4 regions of the Cupriavidus sp. 86D6 genome follow, and region 3 is predicted to be linked to each of the others. Evidence: predicted binding sites of a transcription regulator. Region 3 holds the regulator's gene; each other region holds the start of a gene.
What was found. The regulator FNR, encoded in region 3, switches genes on or off when oxygen is low (the NO sensors DNR and NnrR bind a similar motif). The targets are predictions, from matches to a motif close to TTGATNNNNATCAA.
Positions count from the first base shown of each region.

Region 1: hemN (oxygen-independent coproporphyrinogen III oxidase) is a predicted target of FNR. The motif match lies at 2,690-2,703, and genes of this name have one in related genera.
Region 2: AC3G88_RS26535 (MBL fold metallo-hydrolase RNA specificity domain-containing protein) is a predicted target of FNR. The motif match lies at 4,156-4,169, and genes of this name have one in related genera.
Region 4: cyoA (ubiquinol oxidase subunit II) is a predicted target of FNR. The motif match lies at 5,492-5,505, and genes of this name have one in related genera.

Region 1 covers NZ_JBYPSB010000006.1:356,615-364,424, reverse strand. The annotation lists gene AC3G88_RS17165 (c-type cytochrome) at 141-1,034, shown strand; gene hemN (oxygen-independent coproporphyrinogen III oxidase) at 1,158-2,627, opposite strand; gene AC3G88_RS17155 (ABC transporter substrate-binding protein) at 2,873-4,042, shown strand; gene AC3G88_RS17150 (ATP-binding protein) at 4,064-5,362, opposite strand; gene AC3G88_RS17145 (response regulator) at 5,367-6,098, opposite strand; gene AC3G88_RS17140 (UvrD-helicase domain-containing protein) at 6,451-7,810, opposite strand, start outside.
Region 2 covers NZ_JBYPSB010000019.1:21,906-29,715, forward strand. The annotation lists gene AC3G88_RS26520 (BON domain-containing protein) at 1-225, opposite strand, end outside; gene AC3G88_RS26525 (helix-turn-helix domain-containing protein) at 691-1,269, shown strand; partial or broken gene AC3G88_RS26530 (zinc-binding dehydrogenase) at 1,347-2,288, shown strand; gene AC3G88_RS26535 (MBL fold metallo-hydrolase RNA specificity domain-containing protein) at 2,694-4,052, opposite strand; gene AC3G88_RS26540 (thymidine phosphorylase family protein) at 4,297-5,802, shown strand; gene AC3G88_RS26545 (DoxX family protein) at 6,610-7,035, shown strand; gene AC3G88_RS26550 (SulP family inorganic anion transporter) at 7,247-7,810, shown strand, end outside.
Region 3 covers NZ_JBYPSB010000001.1:1,001,090-1,008,899, forward strand. The annotation lists gene ccoG (cytochrome c oxidase accessory protein CcoG) at 1-953, shown strand, start outside; gene AC3G88_RS04595 (hypothetical protein) at 1,001-1,210, shown strand; gene AC3G88_RS04600 (hypothetical protein) at 1,207-1,452, shown strand; gene fnr (fumarate/nitrate reduction transcriptional regulator Fnr) at 1,536-2,261, opposite strand; gene AC3G88_RS04610 (sulfite exporter TauE/SafE family protein) at 2,347-3,114, shown strand; gene scpB (SMC-Scp complex subunit ScpB) at 3,667-4,587, shown strand; gene rluB (23S rRNA pseudouridine(2605) synthase RluB) at 4,616-6,532, shown strand; gene rimP (ribosome maturation factor RimP) at 6,862-7,350, shown strand; gene nusA (transcription termination factor NusA) at 7,347-7,810, shown strand, end outside.
Region 4 covers NZ_JBYPSB010000015.1:39,131-46,940, forward strand. The annotation lists gene AC3G88_RS24295 (methyl-accepting chemotaxis protein) at 1-1,196, shown strand, start outside; gene cyoD (cytochrome o ubiquinol oxidase subunit IV) at 1,248-1,679, opposite strand; gene cyoC (cytochrome o ubiquinol oxidase subunit III) at 1,676-2,332, opposite strand; gene cyoB (cytochrome o ubiquinol oxidase subunit I) at 2,325-4,328, opposite strand; gene cyoA (ubiquinol oxidase subunit II) at 4,416-5,474, opposite strand; gene AC3G88_RS24320 (MFS transporter) at 5,622-6,944, shown strand; gene cynR (transcriptional regulator CynR) at 6,910-7,810, opposite strand, start outside.

The DNA.
Region 1 (7,810 bases), on a different contig from region 3:
TGCGTCGTACCAGAGACGTAGCGGGGCAGGAGACGCCCCGGACGCGAAGACCGACAGATTCATCCCCGAAGACAGGGCCAGACAAGCAAGCCGCCCCCACGTGCTGTGCAATAGGTTTCCCGCAAAATCGAGAGTTCTGTATGAGTGACGTCCATCAAAACGACCACCACGAGTCGCCAATCAAGACCCCTAAGCAGCTTGTAGCTGTTGTGATCGCCGCCTTTCTGGTGCCGATCATCGTCATCATCCTGCTGGTCAATTTTGTCGGACATGGCACCCGCGAGGGCGCCGGCTCCACCCAGAGCGTGGAGGCGGTGAACACCCGTATCGCGCCGGTAGCGTCACTCGAAATCAAGGATCCCAATGCCCCGCGCGTCTTCAAGACGGGCGAGCAGGTCTACAAGGAAGTTTGCGCCGCGTGCCACGCCACGGGCGCGGCCGGTGCGCCGAAGTACGGCACGGCCGGTGACTGGACGGCCCGGATCGGCCAGGGCTTTGATGGGCTGATGAAGTCGGTGCTGAACGGCAAGGGCGCGATGCCCGCCCGCGCCGGCACGTCGCCGGACGATCTCAGCGATTACGAACTGGCCCGCGCCGTGGTCTACATGGCCGATGCCGGCGGTGCCAAGTTCCCCGAGCCGGCTGCTCCGGCCCAGGGTGCCACCGCCCAGGCTGCGGCCTCGGCGCCGGAGTCGGCTGCAGCACCGGCCGCCGCGGCGCCCGCACCTGCGGCAGCCCCTGCTCCGGCAGCCGCAGCACCGGCTGCACCCGCCGCTGCCCCGGCTGCGGCGTCGGCCGACACGGGCAAGAAGGTCTACGAACAGGTTTGCGCCGCCTGCCACGCTGCCGGCGTGGCCGGTGCGCCGAAGTTCGGCGACAAGGCTGCCTGGGCGCCGCGCCTCAAGGAAGGCATGGACGTGGTTCACAACTACGCGCTCAAGGGCAAGGGTGTGATGCCGCCCAAGGGTGGCTACGCCGGTCCGGATGCGGACGTGATTGCCGCATCCGACTACATGGCCAACGCAGCCAAATAAGCGTCCAGCCCGCTCCAGACCTGGTCCGACAGGTCCGACAGGTCCGACCGACGGGGCCTGCGCCCAGCAAAAAAGCCCTCGAATCTGTCGCGGGCTTTTTCGTTTCTGGCGTTGCCGCCGCGGCTAGACCACGCGCGAATAGCGCACCAGCGGAATCGCCTGGGCATCGTTGGCGGCGCTGTGCGCCGGTCGCGGGCGCGCAGCGTCGTCGCGCAGGTAGCGGTCGAAGACCATGGCCACGCGGCGTACCAGCAGGCGTCCCAGTTCGGTAATGTCGATGCGGGCCCGCGCGCGGCGTACCAGGTGGTCCTCCGCCAGCCTGTCCAGGTCGGCCAGCTCGGCGGCGAAGGTGGTGGCGAAGTCGATGCCGTAGGTCTTTTCCACCTCGGCAATGTCCAGCGTGCCATTGCACATCAGCGCGCCGATGATGGCCTTGCGCAGATGATCGTCGGCGGACATCTCGAAACCGCGCACCACGGGCAGGCGCCCGGCATCGATCGCGGCGTAGTAGTCGTCCGTGGTGCGGGCGTTCTGCACATAGTGTCCGGCCACGGCGCCGATGGCCGAGACGCCAAGGCCGATCTGGTCGTAGCCGGCGTGCGTGGCATAGCCCTGGAAATTGCGTTGCAGCCGGCCTTCGCGCTGGGCGATCGCCAGGTCGTCGTCGGGCAGCGCAAAGTGGTCCATGCCGATATAGACGTAGCCGGCGGCGGTCAGCCGTTCGATCGTCGACACCAGGATGTCGAGCTTCTCGGCCGCTGGCGGCAGTGTTGCGGCATCGATACGGCGTTGCGGCTTGAACACGTGCGGCAGGTGGGCGTAGCTGTACACCGACAGCCGGTTGGGCCGCAGCGCCAGCACCTTTTCGATGGTCTTGCCAAAGCGCGCGGTGGTCTGGTGCGGCAGGCCGTAGATCAGGTCCACGCTGACCGACTGGAATCCCAGGCGCCGCGCCGCCCGCACCACGGCGCGCGTGTCTTCGTATGACTGCACCCGGTGCACGGCTTCCTGCACCTCTTGGTCGAAATCCTGCACGCCCAGGCTGATACGGTTGAAGCCGAGCTCGGCCAGCAGGTCCATGCGTTCGTCGGTGACGCGGCGCGGATCGATCTCGATCGAATGTTCGCCCTCCGGCAGCAGCACGAAATGCGTGTGCAGCGCCGCCATGACCCGGCGCATTTCATCGGGGTCGAGGAAGGTCGGCGTGCCACCGCCCCAGTGCGACTGCATCACGGCGCGTCGCTCGCCCAGACGCCCGGCGACCATCGCCATTTCGCGCGACAGGTAGTCGACATACTGCGCGCTGCGGCTGTGGTCCTTGGTGATGATCTTGTTGCAGCCGCAGTAGTAGCAGATGTTTTCGCAGAACGGGATATGGAGATACAGCGACAGCGGGGCCGGCGAATCGGCGCGGCACGCCTGCAGCGCCGTCTGGTAGCCGGCGTCGCCCACTTCATGGTGGAAGCGGTCGGCGGTGGGATAGGAGGTATAGCGGGGGCCGTTGCCGTCGATGCGGCCTGCCAGGCTGCGGAAATCGGCAAGCGCGCGGCGGTCGAAAGCCGTGCCGGCGGCGTCTGGAATGGGGGCGGACATGCGGAGACTCGATTTGTGGGCGGAATGACAATCGATGCTATGCCTCGCCCGGTGCATCAACCTTGATGCGCATCAAGATCATGGCGACCCTACACCTGCCAGCCCCGCCAACGGGGGGCCTCATGTCGGGCAAAAGTCACGGAAGCGTCATGAACGGCCGATAGTCTCTGGCCCGGCTCGCCAAGTATCAAGTCCAGCCGCACTCGCTTTCCGCAGCACATCCTGTCCATCCGACTCTCACTGCCATGCGCCCAGCCTTGCCGCAGTCGCCCCCCGCGTGTCCGCCCGCTTCGACAGGCCGCCGCCGCGCCTTGCAGAGGCTCGGCGCCCTGACGTCCGCCGCCGTGCTGCCCGCGATGGCGCAGCCGGCTGGCCAGCTTCTGCGCCGCCAGCTTGTGGTGGGCCACCTGGTGGACCGCGTGGGGCCGCAGGCCGATCAGGCGCGGGACTATCTGGCCGGCGCCAAGGTGATGTTTGATGCCTTCAATGCGTCGCCGGCCGGCAACGGCGGCCTGCGCATCGTTCACGTGGTGCGCGATGCGGACGCCTCGAACCCGCGCGCCGCCGCACAGGCCGTGGCCCTGGCCGACAACGAACGTGCCGAGGTACTGTTCGGGCCTGGCGACAGCCTGCTGCCCACGCTGGCGGGCTCGGCCGACCTGACGCGGCGCGGGGTGCAGATCGTCGCGCCGCTGTCGGGGCTGGCGCTGAGCGCCGACAACGTGTGGTTCACGCGCGCCGACTATCAGGCCGAACTCGATGCCGCCGTGCATCAGCTGCGCAGCTACGGGCTGACCGGCATCGCGCTGGCGGTGTCGCCCGACTTCGCGGCCGGCACGCTTGGTGTCGGCACCCCGTGGCTGGCGCGCCTGGAAAAGGACATCTCGACGCGCGCCGTGGCGCTGACTGGCAATTTCGACGACAGCGCACGGCGCATTGCCGCGGCCCGGCCGGGCGCAGTGATCGTCGCGGGCGACACGCTGGCCTATGGCAGCCTGGGCCGCGCACTGGCGGCGCAAAACTGGTACGGGTTTCTGGTAGGCCTTTCGGCGGTCAGTCCGTCGGCGGCGCGCGAGATCCTGGGCGCCGGCTACGCGGGCGGCATGGTCGTGACGCAGATTGCACCGGGGCCGCAGGAATCGACGCTGCGCGTCGTCAAGGAGCACGTGGCCCGCATGAAGCAGTACCTGGACGAGCCGCCCTCGCCTGCCACGCTGGCCGGCTATATCAGTGCGGCCTGGCTGGTGCGCGCGGCCACCGGCATGAAGGCGTCGGGCACGGCGGAACTGCGGCGCGCGCTGCAGGCCCGCATCGACGTCGGGGACTTCACGCTGGACTTCACGCGTGGCCTGCGCGGGTCGCAGTACGTGCAGCTGGCGGCGATCGGCAAGAGCGGCCTGCCGCAGCGCGCCTGAGCTGGGGCTGGATCGCTTCGATCAGGCGCGCGGCAGTGTGATGCTGACCCGCAGCCCGCCCTCCGCCCGGTTGGTCAGCTTCAGTTCGCCACCGTGGCGCGCCACGATATCGGCGGCGATCGACAGGCCCATGCCCACGCCGCCGGTGGCGCGGCTGCGCGACGACTCCAACCGATAGAACGGCTCCAGCACGCGCTGCAGTTCGGCCGGCGGAATGCCGGGACCGTTGTCGCAGACATCGATCGAGACGCGCTCGGGGCTGTCGGTGAGGATGATGTGCGCGGCGCCGCCATAGCGGTGGGCGTTTTCCACCAGATTCACCACGGCGCGCCGCAGTTCGGCCGGATAGGCCAGCAGCGGCGCCGCTTCGCCAGACAGGCGCACGTCCTGCCCGATTTCCTGGGCGTCGTCGACCACCGCCTGCAGCAGCGCCACCATGTCCACTCGCTGGCGCGGGCCGGTGCCGTCGTCGCGTTCGCGCAGGTAATACAGTGTGGCGTCGATCAGGCCATTCATCTCGGCCAGGTCCTGACGCAGGCGATAGCGTACGTCGTTGTCCTCGATGCGCTCGATACGCAGGCTCATGCGCGTCAGCGGCGTGCGCAGGTCATGCGACACCGCCGCCAGGAAGCGCGACTGCTGCGCCAGCTGGGTGCGGATGCGCTGCTGCATCAGGTTCAGCGCGTGCGTGGCGTCGCGCGCTTCGGCGGGGCCGGTGTCTTCGTCCAGCGGCGGTGCATGGACGTCCTGCGCCAGACGGTTGGCGCCGCTGGCCAGTTGCTGCACCGGCCGCGCCAGCAGGCGAGCGCCCACCCACGAAGCGATCAGGATGGCCGCAAGCTGGAAGATCAGGCCCAGGTGCGGCGGCCAGATGCCACGGATATGAAATCCCTTCGGCGGCCCGGGGGGACGGTCGAATGGCCGGCGTTCGCCGAACGCTTCGGGGCGCAGCGGCGGGCCATCGAAATCGAACGGTTCATTGCCGCGCATGCCGGCCGGCGCGCCAGGCGGCCGGTCGGGTATGAAAACCCCTTCGAGCGGATGCGCGGGCGTGCCGCTGGGCACCAGTTGGCCCGCCGCCTCGGCGTCGGACGCGGCGCGGCGCATGCGCTCCATGTAGCGTTCGGAACCCGGGCGCGGAAACACGCTCTCGATCACGGTCACGCCCAGCACATGCACGGCCAGCATGATGGCGGTCATCACGAAGAACAACCGCATGAACATGGAATTGAACCGGCGGCGTCTGGCCGGCCCGGCGGCGCGCGGTTCGGCCCGTATCGCCGAAGCACCGCCGCTGGTCGGCGGAATCGCAGCAGCCATGCCTTCAGTGCTCCACGTTGCCGGTGAACACGTACCCTTCGCCACGCACGGTGCGGATCAGCGACGAGTCGCGCGGGTCGTCGCGCAGTTTCTGGCGCAGCCGCGATACCAGCAGGTCGATGCTGCGGTCGAAGACGTCCAGGTCACGGCCGCGCGCATTGTTGATCAGCATCTCGCGGTCGAGCACGCGGTTCGGATTCTCGATGAACGTCAGCAGCAGGCGGAATTCGGCGTTGGACAGCGGCACCACGGTGTCTTCCACATCGACCAGCTGGCGCAGCGTGGCATTCAGGCGCCAGCAGCCGAAGCGCATCTCGTGCCCGCCCGGGGCAGGCGTCGGGCGGCGTACGTCGCCACGGCTGCGGCGCAGCACCGTGTGGATCCGCGCCACCAGCTCGCGCATCTCGAACGGCTTGGTCACGTAGTCGTCAGCCCCGACTTCCAGCCCCACCACGCGGTCGGCCAGTTCGGCACGCGCGGTCAGCATGATCACGGGCAGGTTGCTCTGCTCGCGGATCTCGCGGCACAGCGTCAAGCCGTTTTCGCCCGGCAGCGACAGGTCCAGGATCACCAGGTCGTAGTCCTGCCGGCCCATCGCCGTGCGCATCGCCGCGCCGCCTTCCGCGCCCTCGGCCTCCATGCCGAACGTGGCCAGGTATTCGGCCAGCATGGCGCGGATCTGGGGGTCGTCATCGACGATCAGCAGACGAATGGGCAGGTTGGGCGACAGGTCCATGGGGAAAAGTGAGGAATACGCGGGACATCCGATCGGCCAATGTACCAGCCGGGAGATCACAGGCGATGCCCGCTTTGTATCAATTTTGATACGTGCCGCGCACGACACTTAGGGCCGCGATGCGGGGGCCGGGCGGTGGTGGCGCAGAGCGTACGGGCCGGGGGAAAAATACGCCCCCGGTGCTGCCGCATCCGGGAGCGTTCAACAGGGAAGAAGCCGGGCTCGCATGCGCCCAGCCACACCGCAGCCGAAGGGCGGGCGCGGTGCGTCGCAGGAACGTCCGAGAGACGTTTCCACGCGCCGCCAATCGTAGTGAGCCCGACCCCGGCAGTCTTGTCGGCCTTGTATCAAATCAGGCCGCGACGGGCTTGTTGAGCAGCGCCTTCAGGCCGGCGAGCCGGTCCTTCGGACTCATCGCCGGCGTGGTGTCCTGCGGTGCGGGGGCTTCCTCCAGCTTCATCTCGGCGATAAAGCGCGACGGCTCGACCGAATAGGTTTCGCGCGCCCGCTTGCGCTTCTTGCACCAGCTGATCTGCAGGGTGCGCTGCGCGCGCGTGATGCCCACATACATCAGCCGCCGCTCTTCCTCGATCTTCTCGTCGTCCAGGTCTTCGTCCTCGCGTGTGTGGGGCAGGATGCCCTCCTCCACGCCCACCAGGAACACGTGCGGATATTCGAGGCCTTTCGACGCGTGCAGGGTAGACAGCCGCACCGCGTCGGGATCTTCTTCGCGGCCTTCGAGCATGCTCATCAGCGCCACGGTCTGGGTCAGTTCGAGCAGGTTCTTGCCTTCGTCGCCGAAGCCGTCGGCCGTGTCGGCGCCCGTGGCCTCGCCATCGCTTTCGGCCTCCGGACGCGTGCCCTTGCGCTTAAGCCAGTCCAGGAATTCCAGCGTATTGGTCCAGCGCGACTGCGCCTGCCGTTCGTCGAAGGTATCGTACAGATAGGCCTCGTAGTGGATACCTTCCATCAGGTCGTCCAGCACCACGGTGGCCGGGTCGCTGGCCGCGCGGTCGGCCAGGCGCACCATGGATTCGCAGAACGTGCGCAGCGGCTCCAGCTGGCGCGGCTGCAGCCTGGCCTCGATGCCGCCCATCATCGCCGCCTCGAACAGCGACACCTTGGCCTGCCCCGCAAACGTGCCCAGCACCTCGAGCGTGGTGTTGCCCACCCCACGGCGCGGCGTGGTGATGGCGCGAATGAACGCGGGGTCATCGTCCGGATTGGCAATCAGGCGCAAGTAGGCGCAGATGTCCTTGATCTCGGCCTTGTCGAAGAAGCTCTGGCCGCCCGACAGCACGTACGGAATGCGCTCGCGCCGCAGGATCTGCTCGAACAGGCGCGCCTGGTGGTTCCCGCGATACAGGATGGCGTAATCGCGAAACTGCGCGCGGCGCTCGAACTTGTGCGCGGACAGGCGGAACACTACCGACTCGGCCTCGTGCTCCTCGTCGTTCATCGGGTGGACGGCGATCGGATCGCCCATGCCGTGTTCCGACCACAGCTTCTTGTCGAACAGCTTCGGGTTGTTGGCGATGACCGCGTTGGCCGCTTCCAGGATGCGCACGGTCGAGCGGTAGTTCTGCTCCAGCTTGACCACCTTCAGGTCCGGAAAATCGGTCTGCAGCAGCCGCAGGTTGTCCAGCGTGGCGCCACGCCAGCCATAGATGGCCTGGTCGTCGTCGCCCACCGCCGTGAACGCCGGCGCGCGC
Region 2 (7,810 bases), on a different contig from region 3:
GGTATCACCAGGCAACACCACGTCCAATTCCACGGCAACCGCCCGCAATCCCTGCACACGCTGCGCGGCCTGCTCCGCGAGATGCTTGGCATGGAATGACCGCAAATGTCCAGTGAGTGTGACAATGCCATCCTTGACCTGCACACCCACCTCGCGCTCGTCGACTTCCGGATCCCAGGCCAGTTCGTCAAGCACGTCTTGCTTCAGTTGAGAATCGCTTTTCATTTGCAACGCCTCCTTTTTTCGCCCGTCCGCATATCGCGTGTTGGGAACTTTAGGCGCATTACGTTGGGCGGCTTTGCTCTGGCGCAAGGCCTGCGCCCAGCGCGCACTCGTCTGCAAGCGCCTGTCAGATTTTCCTGACGCGCGCCCAGCGCAATCTGACCCGCCTCTCAGTCACCGCTGATTTCGGCCTGAGCGGCCGTGGCCAATACTCCAGGAAAATCGGGAGATACCGAATACCGACGCCGGTAGGTAGCCAGCGCGACCAGCAAAGGGGATGATATGCAGCAACAGGTGATACAGTTGCGCACGGCCGTGCCAATGCCCTACCCAGAAGCCTACGCGCCAGCGCAGGTCATGGCTCTGACACCCAGATGCGCCCATTGCAGCCTGAGGCCTCTCTGCCTGGCGGCGGGACTCGATGACGACGACCTGCCCCAGCTTGGATCGGTCATCGGACAGTGGCGCATGGTGCATCGTGGAGACTACCTGTTCCGCGTCGGCGACAGGTTCCAGTGCCTATATACGCTGCGCTCTGGATCGTTCAAGACGGTGGCGGGCCACGAGGAGGGTGTCGAGCATGTCACGGCCTACCTATTGCCGGGCGACATGCTGGGGCTGGGTGCTATCTCTGGCGAGCACTGCGACTGCGATGCCATTGCACTGGAAGACAGCACAGTGTGCGTGATCCCGTTCTCGCCGCTTGAACTGCTTTGCCGCGACATGCGCGGCGTGCAGCGTCAGTTGCACAAGCTGCTCAGCCAGGAGATTGTGCGCGAATCCCGCCAGACCACGCTGCTGTCTGGCATGCCTTCGGAGCGTCGCGTCGCTGCCTTCCTGCTCAACATCTCGCGGCGCCTGCGCGCCAGGGGCTACGCGGCGCATGCGTTCACACTACGGATGACGCGCGAGGAAATTGGCAGCTACCTCGGCATCAAGCTGGAAACGGTCAGTCGCACGTTCTCCCGCTTCCAACGCGAGGGGCTGATCCGCGTGGACGGCAAGCAAATTGAGATTTTCGATCTCGACGCGCTGGCGCAGGTCTGAGTTGTACGGCGAAGACAACCCACGTTGGCACGCGCCGCACCGCGACGCGCCGCCGGCATTTGTCCTCGGAGCAAGTCATGGCGACGATGCAAGCAGCAGTCTTTGGTAAGCCCGGCGTGATCGAGTTGCAAGAGAAACCCCATTCCTGACGTGGGCCCCGGCGGCGCATTGGGGCGGGTTACCACCACGACAATCTGCGGCACCGACATCCATACCCTGAAGGGCGAGCACCCACGGGCGTCGGGATTGACGATTGGCCACGAGCCGGTTGGCATCATGCCAGACTGGGCAGCGGCGTCACGGGCTACCAGGAAGGCCAGCGCGTGATCGCCGGTGCAATCTGCCCGAGCTTTCATTCCTGGTGCCCGATGCCCAAGCGAATTTGGCCCCGATTCCGGCAGGCCTGACCGACGAACAGGTGCTGATGCGCTCGGACATCATGCCCACCGGATTCGCAGGCGCCGAGCGCGCCAACATCCGCATCGGCGACGTCGTTGCCATCTTCGCGCAGGGCTCGATCGGGGTGTGCGCAACCGTTGGGCGCGCCTGCGCAGCGCTTCCACCATCATCTTCGTAGACGGATTGGACGACCGCCTGGCCATCTCGCGGCAACTGGGCGCCGACGTCACACTGAACTTCCATCAGCGCGACGTCGTGGGAGATATTTTGAAGCTCACCGGCGGCCGGGGCGTGGACGCCTCTATCGAGGCGCTGGGCACGCAGGCTGCGCTACGCGTGCTGAAGCCCGGTGGCACGCTGTCCAGCCTTGACGTCTATTCGACCGATCCGGGAATTCCGCTGGGTGCGTTTGCCGCTGGCTTGGGCGACCACCGCATCGTCACGTCGCTGTGTCCCGGCGGCAAGGAACGGATGCGCAGGCTGATGAACGTGATAGAAACAGCGCGCGCCGACCTGTCCGCGCTGGTGACTCATCACTACAAGCTAACCGGCGTTGTCGAGGCTTACGACCCCTTGGTCATCAGCGCGATGGCGTGCTGAAGGTGTCGATCACGCCCTGAGTCGGCGACAGCGGCCCATGTTTGGTCTTCTTGATCGTGCTCGCTTTCTATATTGAACCAAGACTTGCACAAAGCCATCGACATAGTTGATGCCTTAGAGTCCGTTGAAAAAAATGGGAGACGAACATGAAGATGCCGATCCGTCGACGGTAGCGTCGCAGTGGATGCTTCGGCGCTTGGGGGGCGCCACGGGGGCGTTGCCGGCAGCAGACCACGTCACCCGAGCCGGATTCCGCCGCCCCGACCGATAGCAACGACCTGTTCATGCGCGTCTGCAACTGCGACCTGCGCGCCTACCCGCAACGCACCGGCAGGGGCTACAGCCAGGGCTTCGTACTCGTGCGCGACTGCGCGCCGCCCAGTCCGGTGTGGCACATCGAAACCGTATCGCCTAGTGTTTTTGCCCTACTCCAGCGAATACTTCTGCCGGTATTCTGGCATTGTGACCCGCCATTTCAGCTCGTGTTCGATGCGCTGGCGCAACGCGTCGCTGGCCACCGGCTCGCCATGCACGACGAACGTCTGACGTGGCGGGCGCTCGAATCCCTTCAGCCAGCTCATCACTTCTTCGGCATCGGCGTGGGCTGACAGGTTCTCGATCTGCGCCACTTCGGCGCCGATGTCAATGTCCTTGCCATGCAGCCGGATTTGCCTGGCGCCACTGCAAAGGCGGGCGCCGCGCGTGCCGGGTGCCTGGAATCCGGACAGCAGGATGGTGTTGCGCGGGTCCATGCCGAACGCTTCCAGGTGGTGCACCACGCGGCCACCGGTGGCCATGCCGCTTCCTGCCAGGATGATCTTCGGACTGCGATCTGCGTTCAGGCGTACAGACGCCTCAGTACTGGTTACGGGGCGCGCCATGTCGCAAGCGCCCGCACAGCTTGCCTCGTCGACGCGCAGCTCCGACACATGCCGGGCAAAGATCGTCGTTGCCGCGATAGCCATAGGGCTGTTCAAATAGACGGGTACGTCCGGCAGCCGGCGCAGTTGCCTGAGCCGGTACAGGCAATACAGCAATGATTGCGCGCGACCTACGGCGAAAGTCGGGATCACGAGCGTGCCGCCCCTGTCGATCGTGCGGCTGACGATATCGCCCAGCGCGTCGACGGGATCGACGTCGGGATGGCGCCGGTCGCCGTACGTGGATTCCACGAACAGCCAGTCGGCATGCTTCAGGAAGACGGGCGCGCGCATCACCGGATCGTTCAGGCGCCCAAGATCGCCTGAGAACACTAGCCGCTGCCCATCCACGTGCAAGGTGACACTGGCAGCGCCGATAATATGTCCGGCGTGACTAAACTCTGCATCGATGCCCGCGCTCACCGGCACGCGCGTGTCGAATCGCACCGCCTCCAGGCGATGCACCGCGCGCTCAGCATCGGCGCGCGTATACAGCGGCATCGCCGGATCGTGACGCGAGAAGCCTTTTCGGTTTGCATACGCCGCGTCTTCCTCGGCCAGCGCCGCGCAGTCGGGTAGCAGTACGCCGCACAATTGCGCGGTCCCCAGAGTGCAGTACACGCGCCCTCGGAATCCGTTGCGGATCAGCAGGGGCAGATAGCCACTGTGATCGATGTGCGCGTGGGTCAGCACCACCGCGTGCAAGCTGGCGGGATCGACCGGCAGCGCATCCCAGTTGCGCAGGCGCAAGGCTTTGAATCCTTGAAACAGGCCGCAATCCACCATCACGCGGATGCGTCCAATGTCCACGACGTACTTGGAGCCCGTCACCGTATCGGTGGCGCCTAGACATTGCACTTTCATCGATATCCCCTTGTTCATGCTGCGCCATCGCTGACCGGATGCTTTGCGGTGCGCACAGCGCGCAACAGCATTTTTCAGGATGGATCGCACGCCGGGCGGTAGCTTGATTTTCATCAACGTTCGGGCACTTCATTCCTGCGCCGCGCGCCCCCAGCGGCGATGGCTGTCGTCCATGCCCTACAGACAGCTCAGCACATCCTGATTTCATTGACGGTGCTCGGCGTCCATACTGGGATGACTGTTGATGCTGCCCTCCCCCGTCATGCTGGTATTCAAGCCGCTCGGTATCGACACGTGGCAAGAGCACGTGATTTACCTCCACCCCGACTGTCCGGTGTGCGGGGCCGAAGGTTTTTCGGCGCAGGCGCGCGTGCAGGTGCGAATTGGTGCGCGCACGCTGATCGCCACGCTGAACTTGGTGGGCGCCCCACTGCTGCATACTCACCAGGCCAGTCTTTCGGCGAGTGCTGCAGGCGAACTATGTGCGCGTGAAGGCGATGCCATCGAGGTCACGCACGCGCCGGCCTTGGAATCGCTGCGCGCAGTCCGCGCCAAGATTCATGGCCTGGCTATTGACGACGCACAACTGGCTGGCATCGTCGAGGACATTGCAGGAGAGCGTTACACGGAAATGCAGATCGCAGCCTTCCTTGCAGCCTGCGCGGGCGGCAGGATGAACGAGCAGGAAGTCATCGGCTTGACTCGCGCGATGATCGGCACGGGGGAGCAATTGCGTTGGGACTGCGAGGTGGTGGCTGACAAGCATTGCGTGGGCGGGCTGCCCGGCAATCGCACCACGCCAATCATCGTGGCAATTGTGGCCGCCGCCGGGCTAACGATTCCCAAAACCTCGTCACGCGCGATCACGTCTCCAGCGGGCACGGCGGACACCATGGAAACCCTGACGCGAGTGACACTGGACGTGCACGAACTGCGGCGCGTGGTGGAGCGCACGGGCGCCGCGCTTGCGTGGGGCGGCGCACTGAACCTGAGTCCGTCCGACGACGTGATGATTCGTGTGGAACGTGCCCTAGATATCGACAGCGACGCCCAGTTGATTGCGTCGATCCTGTCGAAGAAGGTGGCAGCCGGGGCCACGCATGTACTAATCGATGTCCCCGTGGGCCCCACGGCTAAGGTGCGTTCCGAGGCCGACCTGTTGCGCCTGGAGTCTTTCATGCAACGCGTGGCGGCGGCGTTCGGACTGCAAGTGATGATGGTGCATACCGACGGCTCCCAGCCGGTTGGCCGTGGCATCGGTCCGGCGTTGGAGGCCCACGACGTGTTGGCCGTGTTGCGACGCGACACCCACGCGCCCGCCGACCTACGGCGTCGCGCGCTACTGCTTTCCGGATTACTGCTTGAGTTCTGCGGGGCGGCCAGGCCCGGCGATGGCCAGGCCAAAGCCGAGCAGATCCTGAACTCCGGCGCCGCTTGGGCCAGGTTCCAGTCCGTTTGCGAGGCGCAGGGTGGGCTGATGGTGCCGGGCGAGGCGCTGTTCCGGCGCGACGTGCTGGCGCAAATTGGTGGCACAGTCGCCACCATCGACAACCGTCGCCTGGCGCGCACCGCCAAGCTGGCGGGAGCGCCGCGCCACCAAGTAGCCGGCATCGCGATGCGCGCTCGGCTGGGCGACATCGTGTCGGGGGGCGATCCCCTTTTCACTATCCATGCGCAGGCGTCAGGAGAACTCGATTACGCCTCCGCCTATGCACTCGCCAATCCTGCCTTCGGCGTGAATCCGGGCTGACTATGCGCCACGAGAAAGGGCGCACGGTGCCGGAGCCAGCCTGAATTGCGGCGAAACCGCGTTCGATCGACCCCATCACGCCCGATTTCTGCCGTTGGCAGCAATCTAGCTGATCGACAGAGATAGGGCGGAAGTCGTCTCGGAACCGGTAAGCCCTGGCCCAGGTAGGCCGAGGGCCGAGCTGGCCACGAGGCGAGATGCGCCTGATCGACCATTTGCCGCGCAGCGCGAGCTGGTGGCCGGCTTCCACGCTAGTGGCCACGCCGCTGCCGCGATTGCCGTTGGCCAGCTTGGTCGCCAGCGTTGACGAACGGATGTCAGTGTCTAGGGCAGCCCCCAATTCATTGGCGGCCTAGTTCGACTTGCAATAGCTCCGGACTTAGCATCGTATGTTATTGCTCGGCTTCTCCAGGCCGTACGATGAAAGAGTTCCTGTATGCCTTGCACAGGTACGTTGTCATCTAGCGGTCCGGCTTCCAATGACTGACTTGCAAGGCGAGCAGCCTTTGCGTCAAGGCTGCGGCACGTCGCGCATCATCTTTCAGCCTTTTCGCGGTCACTTGTACCAAATTGTGAAACATTGATCTACAGCAACTGCCTCCTTCAACCAAGCGCTACCTTTCAACAGAGTCGCGCTTCTGCGCAGCGCACACAATTACTGAGCGTTCGTCGCACAGAGAGTGTGCGCAGGAACAAAGTCTACCGATGCAGCGTACATTCGTACGGCAGCTATGCGCTCACCTATATAACTTGGTAAGTTAGACACGTCAGTCAGAACCTGCATCACCTTTCGGCCTGAGCATTGCCATGACCACCGCCACGGTTTCCATCACGCCCGCAACAGTCTCTCGCATGTACTCTCTGGGCCGCGCCCTGCTGGGCGCGCTTTTTCTACTCTCAGGTTTGCTCAAGATGATAAGTTTCGCGGGATATTCCGCCTGGATCGCGAGTGCCGGACTGCCTTCGCCAGGACTATTGCTCACCCTTACGATGGGGATCGAGATTGTCGGTGGCCTGATCTTGATGTCAGGATGGAACGCTCGATGGGGAGCAGTTACGTTGGCGTTGTTCCTCGTGCCAACGACGTTAATCTTTCACGGATTTTGGCGTGCGGATATCGCCGACTCGTGGAACCAGCTCAATCACATTCTTAAGAACATCGGAATCTTGGGCGGGTTGCTGATCATATTCGCGACCGAATCCGCGCGAGAGAGGCGCCGTACAGCGATCTAGGTAGCGCAGACAACACTCCTTGGTCCGAACGGTGGGATCTGGCTGATCTGGATCAAGTTTGATGCCCGCTTGTCGACTAACTTGGAAAAGCCACGGATCGAAGCCTGATTCGTTGGCGTCTCCTAGTGTTGAATTTCACTCAAGCGACCCAAGTGCTATTCGGCGTGTGCGCCGATCCGTCTTCGAGGCTTCTGCTTCATGAAGGCATGACATGGACAACTCTTCCGCTTCGGGCCTTCATGAGGGCAGTCCGGCTTCCGCCGGATACTGGCATCAGTGGTTTGCGCCCGCAAAATGGCTCGCAACCTACCGCGCCCAGTGGCTACGGTACGACGCCGTCGCCGGCGTGACTCTGGCGGCATACGGCATTCCGGTGTCGCTCGCCTATGCGTCGCTGGCGGGGCTGCCGCCGCAGTACGGCATCTACTGCTATCTGACCGGTGGCCTCTTCTACGCCCTGTTCGGCTCGTCACGGCAACTGGCGATCGGCCCAACTTCGGCCATCTCCATGCTCGTCGGCGTCAGCCTCGCCGGGATGGCGCAGGGCGATCCAGCACGCTGGGCGTCCATCGCGGCGCTGACCGCCTTGTTGGTCGCGGCCATGTGTCTGGTGGCCTGGTTCTTCCGATTGAGCTCCTTGGTAAATTTCATCAGCGAGACCATTCTGCTTGGATTCAAGGCTGGTGCGGCTCTCACGATTGGACTGACTCAACTGCCCAAGCTCCTTGGCGTCAAGGGCGGGGGCGAGTTCTTCTTCGAGAGAATAGCGATCCTG
Region 3 (7,810 bases):
TGATCGCGCTGTGGACGGGCTTTACGTTCATCGGCTATTTCGCACCGATCCGCGAACTGGGCGGCGAGGTCCTGCACTGGACCCTCGGTCCGTGGCAGGCGTTCTGGATGCTGTTCTATGCGTTTGCCACGTGGGGCAACGCCGGGTTCATGCGCGAGCAGGTGTGCAAGTACATGTGCCCGTACGCGCGCTTCCAGAGCGTGATGGTGGACCGCGACACCTACGTCGTGACCTATGACGTGGGCCGTGGCGAACCGCGCGGCAGCCGGTCGCGCAAGGCGGACCACCACGCGGCTGGCCTGGGCGACTGCGTGAACTGCAGCATCTGCGTACAGGTGTGTCCGACCGGGATCGACATCCGCGACGGCCTGCAGTACGAGTGCATCGGCTGCGGCGCGTGCATCGACGCCTGCGACCAGGTCATGGACAAGATGGAGTATCCGCGCGGGTTGATCCGGTACACATCGGAAAACGCGATGCGCAAGAAGCTGTCGGCATCGGACGCCCGCAAGCGGCTGATGCGTCCGCGCACGATTGTCTACACGGCGATCTGGCTCGCCTTGACGGCAGGCTTCGTCACATCGCTGGCCATGCGCGCGCCGCTCAAGGTCGACATCATTCGCGATCGTGGCGCGCTCGGGCGCGAAGTGGAAGGGCGCTGGATCGAAAACGTGTACCGGCTGCAACTGATCAACGCCACCGAGGCGCCGATGAAGTTTCACGTGCAGGCGCAGAGCGACGCGTTGCAGGGCATGGTCGTGGAGTACGACCATGGCGCGGAATCGCTGTCGCCCACGTCGAACCGGCTGCTGCCGATCCGGATTCGTGTGCCGATCGACGATGCGAAGCAGGGTACGCACAAGATCGAGGTGACGGTCACCGCCGAGACCGAAACCGATCGGAAAGTGGATATCCGGCAAAGCACGAGTTTCATCGTGCCTCGCGATCTGTGATGCTGTCACGGATGGTGAGCCGGGACGAATGCCAATAGGAGAGCGCAATGACCCAACACCCCGCAAAGCCCTGGTACAGGGAGCCATGGCCCTGGATTTTGATGAGTGGTCCGCTGCTGGCGATGGTCGCTTGCGGTATCACGATCTGGCTGGCAAACACCCATGCCGATGTGCCGGTGAACGATGCCACGCGCCACGGACTAGTGGTCGAGAAGGCCGGTGCCGATCGCGCTGAACCCGCTGCGAGGCGCCCATGAGACTGCGCTGGCTGATGTGGGTGCTATGGCCGGCGTTTCTGATGGGCGGTGCGGCCACGGCGGTGGTGTTCTCGGTGGTGGATCCCGGAGACCTCAGCTTCTTCGGACAACCGGTAGAAGCTTCCCGGCAGGCGATCTACACCGTTGGCTTCCTGGTCGCGTGGTTGTTCTGCGCGTTGTCCAGCGGGCTCACGCTGTACACGATGCCGGTGAAGCTCAGCGACACCGATGAACTCGAATAGCAATGCAGAACAGGCGCTGCAAACAGAAAGGCCGCGCTGGATGGCTCCGGCGCGGCCTTTGTCGTGATGCGTGGCCCTGGCTTTCAGCAGGACCGGCTGTACACCTGCTTGATGCCTGCCATATCGACGAGCTTCACATGTCGCTGACGAATCTGGATCAGGCCTGCTTCGGCAAAGCGCGAGAACAGGCGGCTGACGGTCTCGAGTTTCAGGCCCAGGTAGCTGCCGATTTCCTCGCGGCTCATGCGCAGCACGAACTCGGTGGACGAATAACCGCGCGCCGACAGACGCTCGGACATGTTGACGAGAAACGCAGCCAAACGTTCTTCGGCGCGCATCGATCCGAGCGTGATCAGCATGACCTGGTCCTGCGAGATTTCCTTGCTCATCAGGCGCAGGAACTGGCCTTGCAGCGAGGGAAGGATGCTCGACAGCGATTGCAGGTCGTCGTAGCGTACGACGCAGACTTCGGCGTCTTCCAGCGCGGTGGCGTCGGAGGCGTGCTGCATCTCGCTGAGGCCATCGAGGCCGATGACTTCACCGGGCAGATGGAAGCCCGTGATCTGTGTGCGCCCGTCTTCCATCGTGACGTGCGTCTTCAGTGTGCCAAAGCGAATGGCGTAGACCGCATTGAGCGGTTCGCCCATCCGGTAAAGCGTTTCGCCCTTGTGAACACGCACGCGTTCCTGCACGAGCGTGTCCATCTTCGCCAGGTCTTGTTGCGACATGCCCACGGGCAGGCAAAGCTGGCCCATGGCACACGTTGAGCAACGGGGCGACATCTCGGTGACGGGAATGGAAGTCAACAATTGAAGTGCTCGTTATGAATGCGCTTGCAGCGAGGGCGCGATGCAGGCATTTTACAGCGTCATGTGACGCAGAAGCGAGGAACAGTTGCCTTTTGGTGTGCTTTTAAGCGTTTTTCTGATGGCATTGCTCGGTGGCATGCATTGCGCGGCCATGTGTGGAGGAATTGCTATTGCCGCGGAGCAGAAACAGCACCGCGATGTGGCAATTGTCATACACCGTACCGCTCGTCAGTGGTGGACTGCGCTGTGCATCATGCATGCAGGCCGCATCACGACATACATGCTGCTGGGTGCGGTGATGGGTGCTGTCGGTGCGACGGCGTGGCGGCAGGAGTATCTGCCATTGCAGCGATGGCTTTATGCCGGGGGCAGCATGATGCTGGTACTCACCGGTGTGTGGCTGTTGCGTGGACGCGTGATGCGTTCCGACTGGATCGAGCGGCTCGCCTCTCTGGCCGCCGTGCACGTGGTGCAGCGTGCGCGGGCCATGACCGCCCGACTGCCGGTGCGGCTACGTGGCGAGCGTCGCGCAACGCCGCTGTTGCGCCGATACGGTATGGGTCTGGCCTGGGGGCTGGTGCCTTGCGGAATGATCTATGGCGCATTGGCGCTGGCACTGCTGGCAGGCAACGCGGTGTCGGGCGCGCTGGTGATGGGCGCGTTCGGGCTCGGCACGCTGCCCAACCTGCTGGTGATCTCCGGGCTGTCGGGGTACCTGCGGCAACTCTCGCGCAAACCTGTGGTGCGGGTCGCGTCGGGGCTGCTGGTGATCGGCTTCGGCGTGCTCGGCGTGGCCCGGTCGATCTGGCTCCCGGACACGCTGGCCCAACACGGCTTTTGCGTGGTGTTCTGAATCGGCCACAAGGGCGGGTTGCGGGCGGGGCCGGGAATGCCATACAATCGACGGAACCACGGTATCGCGCCGCACCATTGCTCGGGGCGCCGCTGGGGCCGCATTCCTGATCTGGGGAGCGTGCCCAGGGTTTTTGGCCACTCCGGTGCGCCGAGAACGTCTCAACAGTCCATCCGGTTCAAAAGATCTGGTTAAAAGACCGGCTGCGGTTGGGAAATGGCGCCGGTCAGGGCAGGGTTGCCTGAGCCGATACCGTTTTGTTTCTTGCCGTCTTGGCCATCTGGTGGCCCTGGCGAATGTCCGCCCCGAAGGGAGAAGGCGCGACGCAAGAGGTCCGTTGACTGGTGAAACTGGCCAGCGCCGGACGATCTCCTGCCGGATCGACCCGGCATTTCGATGCAAAAGAACGAGGTGCGCACGGCTGCGCTGCATTAGGCAGGCGAGCTGGCTGCGCGATGAAATGGCGGCGGCTTCGGCCTCGCTGTATCTGCAATCTCCAGTGCTCCGGGATTCGTCCGGGGGCAGGTGCAAAGACAGGCTGCACGCAATCACATGAATACCCAAGAGGCGAAGATCGTCCTCGAGACCGCGCTGATCTGTGCGCAGGAGCCGCTGCGCGTTGGCGATCTGCGACGGTTGTTTGCCGACGACGTCGGTGCCGACACGATCCGAGTGCTGCTCGAGGAACTGCGGCAGGACTGGCAGCCGCGCGGGGTCGAACTCGTGGCGCTGGCCAGCGGCTGGCGCTTCCAGAGCCGCCCCGAGATGCGGGAATTTCTCGACCGGCTGAATCCGGAAAAGCCCCCCAAGTACTCGCGTGCGGTCATGGAGACCCTGGCGATCATCGCGTATCGCCAGCCTGTCACCCGTGGCGATATCGAGGAAATCCGGGGCGTGACGGTCAGCACGGACGTGATCAAGAAACTCGAGGATCGCAGCTGGATCGAAGTCATCGGCCATCGCGACGTGCCCGGTCGTCCCGCCTTGTACGCGACGACCAAGGCGTTCCTGGATGACCTTGGCCTGCGTTCGCTGGACGAACTGCCCCCGCTGGAGGATGCCCAGGCGCAGGCGCAAGCGGCGCTCCTGGAGCAGCAGGCCATCGATTTTGAAGAAATCGCCACGGCTAACCCGCCTGCCGGCGACGAGGAAGCGTTTGCCGAACCGGCAGCCGCGTTGACCGTCGAGGCCGCCGGGCCGGAGGTGGGCGCCGGGCCTGTCGAGGCGGGACAGCAACACGAAGCGGGGCCTGCCGCCCCCAGCGAGGAAGTCGCCGACGGCGATGCCTCCGAAGACGATATCAGCGCCGCCCGGATGCCTGAAGACGACGGGCAGGAAGACGCGCCGGTGGCTCATGCCAACGGCTTCCACATGGACACCGGGGCGCCCGAAGCGGCGCCCGCCGACCCTGCGGACCGGAATGGCGATATGCCGTTCTCGACCGAGGACGACGACGAGCGTGTGTCCAACTGAACAACATGCAACATCGATAGTGAATACTTTGTCTGATTCCGCTGAGCAAGACGTCCGCCAGCCGGACGTGCCGGGTGACACCGGCGCCCCCGATACGGGAAATGACGCCGACGGCGCGCCGCGCCGCAAGGGGCTCCGCCGCGGTTTGCGCAATCTGGTGGCTTCGCGCCGCCAGGCCGCGCAGGATCGGGACGCGGGTCGCGCCGATGGCGACGCGCCGGCACCGGCCGAGGGGGGCGAAACCGCCCAGCCCGCCGCGCCGCGTAGCCGTGGTCGCCGCAAGCCGGCGCCTGCCGCCGATGCCGGTGCGCCAGAGGCGCGGCAGGCAGACGGTGGCGAGGCACAGGCCCAGCCTGGTCAGCGCAAGCGCCGCCAGCAGCCGCAGCGCAAGGCCGCACTGGTCGACGGCGACAACAAGCCGGCGGCCGAACAGGCCGGCAAGCGCAATCGCAATGGCCAGCGCAAGAATCAGGGGGGTGCCGGCAAGCAGGGCGCCCGTGGCGAACAGCGTCAGGGCGACAAGTCGGCGAAGCCGGCCGGCAAGACCGGTGGCGCCAAGGCTGCCGCCGGTGCCGAGGACGTGTTCCGCTTCGTGATCTCCGAGCAGTTCGACGAGGAAGATACCGTCGTGCCGCGCACCAAGGCCAAGCCGGTGCGCGAACTGACGTCGGATGACGATGCGCCGAAGCTGCACAAGGTGCTGGCCGAAGGCGGCCTGGGCTCGCGCCGCGAGATGGAAGAGCTGATCCTGCAGGGCCGGGTGTCCGTCAACGGTCTGCCCGCGCATATCGGCCAGCGCATCCTGCCGGCCGACCAGGTCCGCGTGAACGGCAAGCTGATTCATCGCAAGGTAACGACCAAGCCGCCGCGTGTGCTGCTGTATCACAAGCCGTCCGGCGAGATCGTCAGCCAGTCGGACCCGGAAGGCCGTCCGACCGTATTCGACAGCCTGCCGCGCATCAAGAACGGCAAGTGGGTGGCGGTGGGCCGCCTGGACTTCAACACCGAAGGCCTGCTGATCTTTACCACGTCCGGCGATATCGCCAACCGCTTCATGCATCCGCGCTACGGCGTGGAGCGCGAATACGCGGTGCGGACGCTGGGCGAACTGGCGGAAGCCGATCGCCAGGCGCTGTTGCATGGCATTCAGCTCGACGACGGCGAGGCCAACTTCCTGCGCATCGCCGACGGCGGTGGCGAGGGTGTGAACCAGTGGTATCACGTGGCGCTGACCGAAGGCCGGAACCGCGAAGTGCGCCGGATGTTCGAAGCCGTCGGCCTGACCGTGTCGCGCCTGATCCGCACCCGCTACGGCCAGTTCCTGCTGCCGCGTGGTCTCAAGCGCGGCCGCTGGCAGGAGCTGGAAGCCACGGACGTGCGCAACCTGATGGCCAACATCGGCCTGAAGGCGCCGGCCAAGGCCGAGCAGGGCGGTGGCAAGGGTGGCGTGACAAAGGTGGGCGGCCGCAAGGCGCGTACCGAAGCCGCCATTGCGGGCATGCCAATGCACACGGGCATGGACGGCCTGCCGCGCTTTGAAAAGGCAGGCGGCAACCGCGGCGGCGGCAACGCCGGGCGGGGCCAGCCTGATCCGATGCAGACCTCGATGGGCTACATCCCGTCGGGGCCGGCACCGCTGACGTCGCACACGACGAAGTTCAGTGGCGGCCTGGGTGGCGCCGGCGCCCTGCGCGGTACGGGCGGCACGGGCGGCACGGGCGGCATGCGTGGCGCCGCGGGCGGCAAGGGTGCTGGCGGCGGGCGTGGCGGACGCGGCGGCATGGGCGGCAACGCCGGAAATGCGGGAAACGCAGGCGGAAACCGCCAGCGCCGGGGCGGCGGTGACGTCAACGGCAATGTGATGCCGAAGGCCGCCAAGGGCGGCGGCGGTGGTGGCGGCGGCAATCGCCGGCCGCGCGGCGGTGGCCGGAGCGGTCAACGCTGATTCGGAAGGGGCCGATGCCGGAAAAGTCCGGGATCGGCCGCGTTCCGGCGCGGATCCCAGCAGGCTTTTGCCTTTTAGTCATAATCCGCGTATAATCCAAGTCTATTCAAAAGTATCATCCTCGGCGAGGATGGGCGAATGATGGGCATTGCGCCCATTTTTTTTTTGTTCGCCCGTTTGTGCTTGCGGCTGGATTGCGTCACATGACGCGCTGGTTTGGTGGGGATGATGGGCAGGCAGGGCTTACAGGCCGTTTCGGAACCTCGATTTCAGAACGTTGTGTTGTCCGGTGTCTGCCAAGGTATTGAAAGCCACTACTCGGGAATACAGTGCATCTGGCAGATTTGATCGAAACCACCCTTAACGGCATGGGCTACGAGTTGGTTGAGCTTGAGCGTGCCCCGGCCGGACTTCTGCGTGTCTATATCGATCAGCCTGAAACCGGCATCGTCATTGAGGATTGCGAGAAAGTCAGCCGCCAGCTCACGCACGTGCTGATGGTCGAGAACGTCGACTACGAGCGCCTCGAAGTGTCGTCGCCGGGCCTGGACCGTCCGCTCAAGAAGCTGGCCGATTTTGTCCGCTTCGCCGGTGAGGAAGCCAGGGTCACGCTGCGCCTGCCGGTCAACGGCCAGAAGAACTTCGTCGGCATCCTGCGCGAACCCGCAGGCGAGGCCGGGGCCGAGAAGATCGGCCTGGAATTCGAGGGCAAGGACGGCGCTGCACTGCTGGAATTCGCCATATCCGATGTCGACAAGGCCCGTCTGGTGCCTGTGATCGACTTCAAGGGAAATCAAAGAAAAGGGAACAAGCAATGAGCCGCGAAGTTCTGTTGCTCGTCGATGCGCTAGCGCGCGAGAAGAACGTTGACAAGGATGTGGTCTTTGGTGCACTGGAGGCCGCGCTGGCCTCGGCCACCAAGAAGCGTTTCGAGGAAGACGTGGATATCCGCGTGCATATCGACCGTGAATCCGGTGAGCACGAAACGTTCCGCCGCTGGCTTGTCGTCCCCGACGAACAGGGTCTGCAGGAACCGGACAAGCAGATCCTGCTGTTCGAAGCCCGCGACCAGAACGCCGACATCCAGCTGGACGATTTCATCGAAGAGCAGATCGAGTCGGTGGAGTTTGGCCGTATCGGCGCGCAGGCCGCCAAGCAGGTGATTCTGCAGCGTATCCGCGACGCCGAGCGCGAGCAGATCCTGAACGACTACCTGGATCGCGGCGAAAAGATCATGACCGGCACGGTCAAGCGCGCCGACAAGAAGGGTCTGATCGT
Region 4 (7,810 bases), on a different contig from region 3:
TCCAGGTGGTGCGCAACCCGTACAACGATTCGCGCGACAAGATCACCAAGCTCAAGGCCGAAGGCCTGACCGATGACGCCAACAAGGTGCTGGAGTCGGAATTCGTGCCGGCTGGCGATGCCTATCTGGCCGAGATTCAGAAGCTGCTCGATATCCAGCGCGCCTCGATCGATGCCACGGCAGTGCAGATCAACAACATCTACGAGAGCGCCCGCAACGGCATGATCACGCTGGGCGTGATCTCGCTGGCCATCGGCGTGGCCTTTGCCTGGTGGCTGACCATCGGCATCACGCGTCCGCTGCATCGCGCCGTGGGCTTCGCGCGCACCGTGGCGTCGGGCGACCTGACCAGCCGCATCGAGGTGGACTGCACCGACGAGACCGGCCAGTTGCTGGAAGCGCTGCGCGAGATGAACGACAACATCCTGGGCATCGTCAAGGAAGTGCGCGTCGGCACCGATGCCATTGCCACGGGCACCAGCCAGATTGCCGCGGGCAACACCGATCTGTCCCAGCGTACCGAGGAACAGGCGTCGTCGCTGCAGGAAACGGCGTCGAGCATGGAAGAGCTGACCAGCATCGTGCGTCAGAACGCCGACAGCGCCAAGCAGGCCAGCGCGCTGGCCGTGAATGCGTCCGAGGTGGCCACGCAGGGCGGCGATGTGGTGGGTCAGGTCGTGCACACGATGGACGAGATCAACGCGTCGTCGCGCAAGGTCGTGGACATCATTTCCGTGATCGAAGGCATCGCGTTCCAGACTAACATCCTGGCGCTGAATGCGGCAGTGGAAGCCGCCCGGGCCGGTGAGCAGGGTCGCGGCTTTGCCGTGGTGGCCGGCGAGGTGCGCAGCCTGGCGCAGCGCAGCGCCACGGCAGCCAAGGAAATCAAGTCGCTGATCGGGGATTCGGCCGATCGCGTCGAGCGCGGATCGGAGCTGGTCGCCCAGGCGGGTCAGACCATGGAAGAGATTGTCAGCGCCGTGAAGCGCGTGACCGACATCATGGGCGAAATCAGCGCGGCGTCGGCCGAGCAGAGCGCAGGCATCGAGCAGGTGAACCAGGCCGTCACGCAGATGGACACCGTGACGCAGCAGAACGCCGCGCTGGTGGAACAGGCCGCGGCAGCCGCCGGCTCGCTCGAAGAGCAGGCCCAGCGGCTCAAGGAAGCCGTGGCGACCTTCCGCCTGGCCGCCTGAAGCCGAAGGCCCGAAGCGTGGTTCCACACCGCGCTTCAGGCCTGGCAGCCGTTACTTCGTCCTGGGCGGCACGATCGTGCCGCCCGACTGCGCGGCCTCGCGGGCGTGCTCCATCTGCGGCATCATGTTGCTGTTCAGGTGGAACATGACCCACAGCGAGCCTGACAGCGTGATCACCACCAGCGTCAGCGTGAACATCAGCGACAGCATGTTCCAGCCGCCCTCGGACTTCGCGTTCATGTGCAGGAAGTAGATCATGTGGACGACGATCTGTACCGCGCCGATCAGCAGGATCACCACGGCCGTGGTTGACGACTTGTCGAACACCTTCCCCATCACCAGCCAGAACGGCACCGCCGTCAGGAACACCGACAGCACGAAGCCCGTCAGGTAGCCGCCCAGCGTGGCGTGAGGCCCGATGTCTTCTTCGTGATGGCCGTGGCCGTGGTCGTGGCCGTTCATCGCGTGGTCTTGCGCGCTCATGGCAGCGTTCCCATCAGGTAGACAAAGGTAAAGACGCCGATCCAGACGACGTCCAGAAAGTGCCAGAACATCGACAGGCACATCAGCCGCCGCTTGTTGGCCGTGATCAGGCCATGGCGGCCCACCTGCAGCATCAGCACGATCAGCCACACCATGCCGAACGTCACGTGCAGCCCGTGCGTGCCGACCAGCGAGAAGAACGACGTCAGGAACGCGCTGCGCGTGGGGCCGGCGCCCTCGTGGATCAGGTGCGCGAACTCGTACAGTTCGACGAACAGGAACGCCGCGCCGAACACGCCCGTGATGGCCAGCCAGATCTGCGTCCCCGCCACACGGTTCTGCTGCATCTGCAGCATGGCAAAGCCATATGTGATCGACGACAGGAGCAGGAACGACGTGTTCAGCGCAACCAGCGGCAGCTCGAACAGCTCGGCGCCGGTGGGCCCGCCGGCGTATTCGCGCCCCAGCACGCCATAGGCGGCGAACAGGCAGGCGAAAATCAGGCAGTCGCTCATCAGATAGAGCCAGAACCCCAGCAGCGTGCCGTTTTGCGGGTGGTGCTCCTCGGTCAGATAGAACTGGTAGCCGCCCGGCGGTGCGTCATCCGCCGCCGAGGTGCTGTGCGCGTGGAGGGGAAGGGTCGTATCAGCCATGGCCAGTCATCAGTTGGGTGCGTGCCGCTTCGGTACGGACCACGTCTTCGGTCGGGATGTAGTAGTCGCGCTTGTAGTTGAAGGTATGGATGATTGCCGCGATGATCGTGGCCGCGAACGACACGGCCGCCAGCCACCAGATGTGCCAGATCAGCGCAAAGCCCATCAGCGTGCACAGCGCGGCCAGAACGATTCCCGCCGCGGTGTTCTTGGGCATGTGGATCGGGATGAAGCCCTCCATCGGCCGCTTGTAGCCGTACTGCTTCATCTGCCACCAGGCATCGGTGTCATGCACCACCGGCGTGAACGCGAAGTTGTACTGCGGCGGCGGCGACGAGGTGGACCATTCCAGCGTGCGGCCGTCCCAGGGGTCGCCGGTGGTGTCGCGCAGTTCCTCGCGGCGCATGAAGCTGACCACCAGCTGAATGATGAAGCAGGCAATGCCGCAGGCGATCAGGAACGCGCCGAACGCGGCGATCAGGAACCAGATCTGCAGCGACGGATCCTCGAAATGGTTCACCCGGCGCGTCACGCCGAGCAGGCCCAGCCAGTACAGCGGCATGAACGCGAAGTAGAAGCCGGTGAGCCAGAACCAGAACGATGCCTTGCCCCACGACGCCACCAGCCGGTAGCCGAACGCCTTCGGAAACCAGTAGTAGATGCCGGCCATCAGCCCGAACAGCACGCCGCCGATGATCACGTTGTGGAAGTGGGCGATCAGGAACAGGCTGTTGTGCAGCACGAAGTCGGCCGGCGGCACCGCCAGCAGCACGCCTGTCATGCCGCCGATCACAAACGTGACCATGAAGCCAACCGTCCACAGCATCGGCGCCTCGAACTTGATCTTGCCGTGGTACATCGTGAACAGCCAGTTGAAGATCTTCGCCCCGGTGGGAATCGAAATGATCATCGTCGTGATCCCGAAGAACGAGTTCACGCTGGCGCCCGACCCCATGGTGAAGAAGTGGTGCAGCCACACCAGGTACGACAGCACGGTAATCACCACGGTGGCGTACACCATCGACGCGTAGCCGAACAGGCGCTTGCGGCAGAACGTGGCCGTGACCTCCGAGTAGATGCCGAACACCGGCAGCACCAGGATGTAGACCTCGGGGTGGCCCCAGATCCAGATCAGGTTCACGTACAGCATGGCGCTGCCGCCCTGGTCCGCGGTGAAGAAGTTGGTGCCGACGTAGCGGTCCATCGACAGCAGCGCCAGGGCGGCGGTCAGCACCGGAAACGCCGCGATGATCAGCACGTTGGTGCACAGCGACGTCCAGGTGAAGATCGGCATGCGCATCAGCGTCATGCCCGGCGCGCGCATTTTGACGATGGTGACGAGCAGGTTGATCCCGGATAACAACGTCCCGACCCCCGCCACCTGCAACGCCCATATGTAGTAGTCGACGCCCACATCCGGACTGTGCAGGATGCCGGACAGCGGCGGATACGCGAGCCAGCCCGTGCGCGCGAACTCGCCGACGAACAGCGACATCATCACCAGGATGGCGCCGCCGGTGGTCATCCAGAAGCTGAAGTTGTTCAGGAACGGAAAGGCCACGTCGCGCGCGCCGATCTGCAGCGGCACCACGAAGTTCATCAGCCCCGTGACCAGCGGCATGGCCACGAAGAAGATCATGATCACGCCATGTGCGGTGAAGATCTGGTCATAGTGGTGCGGCGGCAGGTAGCCGAGGTTGTCGCCGAACGCCACGGCCTGCTGCAACCGCATCATCACCGCATCGGCAAAGCCGCGCAGCAGCATCACGATGCCCAGCACGATGTACATGATGCCGATCTTCTTGTGGTCGATGCTGGTGAACCATTCGTGCCAGAGGTACCCCCACACGCGGTAGTAGGTCAGCAGTGCCACCAGGGCAATGCCGCCCAGGACGACGACGGCAAAGGTTCCGATGAGGATGGGCTCGTGCAGCGGGATGGATTCCCACGACAGGCGGCCAAAGATCATGTTGGCGAGTTCTGAACGCTCGGGCATGGTTGTCACCTGGGCCTGTATTGACCAATGCTGGCCAATGATGATTGGCGAAATCTGATTCGTGAAGGGGTGGAACCGGGTTGCGCCTCAGCGCAACACCTGCCTGCCGTCATTGAGCGCGGCATCTGGCGCGAACACCGGCGCCACGTCCGGTGTGTTGCTCGCGGTGCAGATTTCCGCGGTCGGATCGAACCTGGCACGGTTGCGGTTCTGGTTCTGTGCCATGGTGTCCGCCATGCATGTCCCGCCCTCCACGCAGCGGTTCAGGATCAGCTTGTAGAGGTTGGGGTCGACACTGGCATAGCGTTGCACCGGGTCGCTCTCGCTGGGCTTGGCCAGCTTCAGATAGGTGTCCTTCGACAGCGGCGTGCCCGACGATTTCGCCTGCTGCACCCAGCGGTCGAAATCCTCGTTGGACATGCCGTGGAACTTGAAGCGCATGTGCGAGAAGCCCGCCCCGCTGTAGTTGGCCGACATGCCTTCGTAGACGCCGGCCTTGTTGATCACCGCATGCAACTGGGTCTGCATGCCCGGCATCGCGTAGACCATGCCGGCCAGCGATGGCACGAAGAACGTGTTCATGACCGAGGTGGCGGTGATCCGGAACGCAATGGGCCGGTCAACCGGCGCGGCCAGTTCGTTGACCGTGGCAATGCCTTGCTCGGGATACAGGAACAGCCATTTCCAGTCCATCGCCACCACTTCCACGGTGAGCGGCTTGACGTCGGCCGCCACCGGGCGGCGCTCGTCGAGGCGGGTCAGCGGACGGTAGGGATCAAGCTGGTGGGTGCTGACCCAGGTGACCGCGCCCAGCGCGATGATGATCAGCAGCGGCGCGGCCCAGATGGCCAGTTCCAGCACGGTGGAATGATCCCACTCGGGGTTGTAGGGCGCGTCCTTGGCGCTTTCGCGATATCGCCACGCAAACAGCAAGGTCAGGCATATCACCGGCACGATGATCAGCAGCATCAGGCAGGTGGCGATGATGATCAGGTCACGCTGCCGCACCGCCATGTCGCCGGAGGGCGACAACAGCACGGCGTTGCTACATCCCGCAAGGCCCAGCAGCATGGCGATTGCGGCACTTCGCAAAAGCATCTTTCCCGTCACACGAAACGTCGGCACTGCAGCTTCGAAGCGTGGCATGGTGTTGGAAGTGGCGTTTGATTAACGTCGACGGCTGACAGACGCCGCAATCTTTCGATTTCCAATGGCAGTTTAGGCGCTATTCTTGTTACTGCGGGACTTTAAGTGCAGTACGACATTCCTTCCGCACTCGATGGAGACTCCACGATGGCCAGTCTGTCCCACCAGCACCGCGCGTCGCCGACTGCACCTCCGGCGCCCGGCCACCATGACGTGGCACCTGCCGAAATCGCCACAGGCGTGGTGATTGGCCGCGCTTCCGAGTACTTCGATTTCTTCACCTACGGCATCGCCTCGGTCCTGGTTTTTCCCACGGTCTACTTTCCGTTTGCCAGCGAACTGGCCGGGCTGCTCTACAGCTTTGCCATCTTCTCGTTCGCGTTTGTCGGACGCCCGTTTGGAACGGCGCTGTTCATGCGCGTGCAGCGGCGCTGGGGGCGCGGCGTCAAGCTGACGGCGTCGCTGTTCCTGCTGGGCACGGCCACGGTGGGCATCGCATTCCTGCCCGCGTACGCGTCGATTGGCAGTACTGCCATCTATCTGCTGGCGCTGTTCCGCTTCCTGCAAGGCATTGCGTTCGGCGGTTCGTGGGACGGCCTGCCCTCGCTGCTGGCGCTCAACGCGCCCGAGAACAAGCGGGGCTGGTATGCGATGGTGGGGCAACTCGGCGCGCCGACCGGGTTCCTGGTGGCGGGCGGGCTGTTCCTGTTCCTCTATGTCAGCCTGACCCCGCCCGAATTCATCGACTGGGGCTGGCGCTATCCGTTCTACGTGGCGTTCGCCATCAACGTGGTGGCGCTGTTCGCGCGGCTGCGGCTGGTGGTCACGCACGAGTACACGCGGCTGCTGGAGGAAGACGAACTGGAGCCCATCAGCACGCTGCAGATGGTGAACGCGCAGGGCTTCAACATCTTCCTCGGTGCGTTTGCGTCGCTGGCCAGCTATGCACTGTTCCACCTGGTCACGGTGTTTCCGCTGTCCTGGGTCAGCCTGCACAAGACGCAGGCGATCAGCGACGTGCTGGCGATCCAGATCGTCGGCGCGGCCATTGCCTTCATTGGCACGCTGATCTCCGGCTGGCTGGCCGACCGCATCGGCCGGCGCACCACGCTGGCGACGATGGCGGTGCTGATCGGCATTTTCAGCCTGGCGGCGCCATGGCTGCTGGATGGCGGCGCATCGGGCCAGGACACCTTCATTCTGGTCGGATTCGGCCTGCTCGGGCTGTCGTATGGGCAAGCGGCCGGCGTGGTCACGTCCAACTTCGACACCAAGTTCCGCTATACCGGGGCCGCGCTGACCACGGATTTCGGCTGGCTGTTCGGCGCCGCGTTTGCACCATTGGTGGCGCTGGGGCTGTCGTCGCTGTTTGGTCTGGTGGCCGTGACGCTGTATCTGCTGTCGGGGGTGGTGGCTACGCTGATCGCGCTGCGCATCAATCGCGCGCTGGGGACGCCCGACGACGCTTGAATTCGCTCAACGCAAAATCGACGAAGGCGCGTGCCGCGGCTGTGCGGTACGCGCCTTTTCTTTGCAGCAGCGCCGCGTGCCGTGGCGGCAGCGGGCGTTCCAGCTTCAGGATGCGCAGGTCCGCATGGCCGGCGGCGATGGCGGCCGGCAGCACCGTGGCGTGGCGGCCGCTGCGTACCGCATCCAGCACGGCGCTCACCGAGTTGGCTTCGAACGTGATGCGCGGCTCGATACCCAGGCCGCCAAAGTAGCGCGCGATATAGCCGCGCGTGGCAAATTCCCGCGTCAGCATGGCCATCGATTCGCCAGCCAGCGCCTCTGCGTCCAGCGCGGCGCGACGCCGTGCCAGCGGGTGCGACGCGCCCACCATGTAGGCGAGCGGTTCCTCGATCAGCGGCGTGGCTTCCAGATCCGGCAGGTGGATGTCGTCGAAGGCGATGCCGATGTCGATGTCGTCATCGGCCAGCAGCGGTTCCACGCGTTCCTGCGGCATTTCGCGCAGGCTGAGCGTGATGTTTGGATACTTCCCATTGAACGCCACGATCAACGGCACCACCAGGTAGGGCGTGAACGTCGGCGTCATGGCCAGGCGCAGGTTGCCGCGCGTCAGCTCGCCCACGTCGTGGATGGCGCGCTGCCCGGCTTCCAGGTCCTGCAGCGCCCGCCGCGCGTGCACGTAGTAGGCCTGCCCCGCGTCGGTCAGCCGTACGGCGCGGCCGCTGCGGTCGAACAGCGGCGCGCCCAGGGTGTCTTCGAGCTGGCGGATCTGTTGCGAGAGCGTGGGCTGAGAGACGTGCAGCGTCTCGGCGGCGCGCGTGAAGTTGCCGGCGTCGGCAACAGCCAGGAAGTAGCGAACGTGGCGCAGC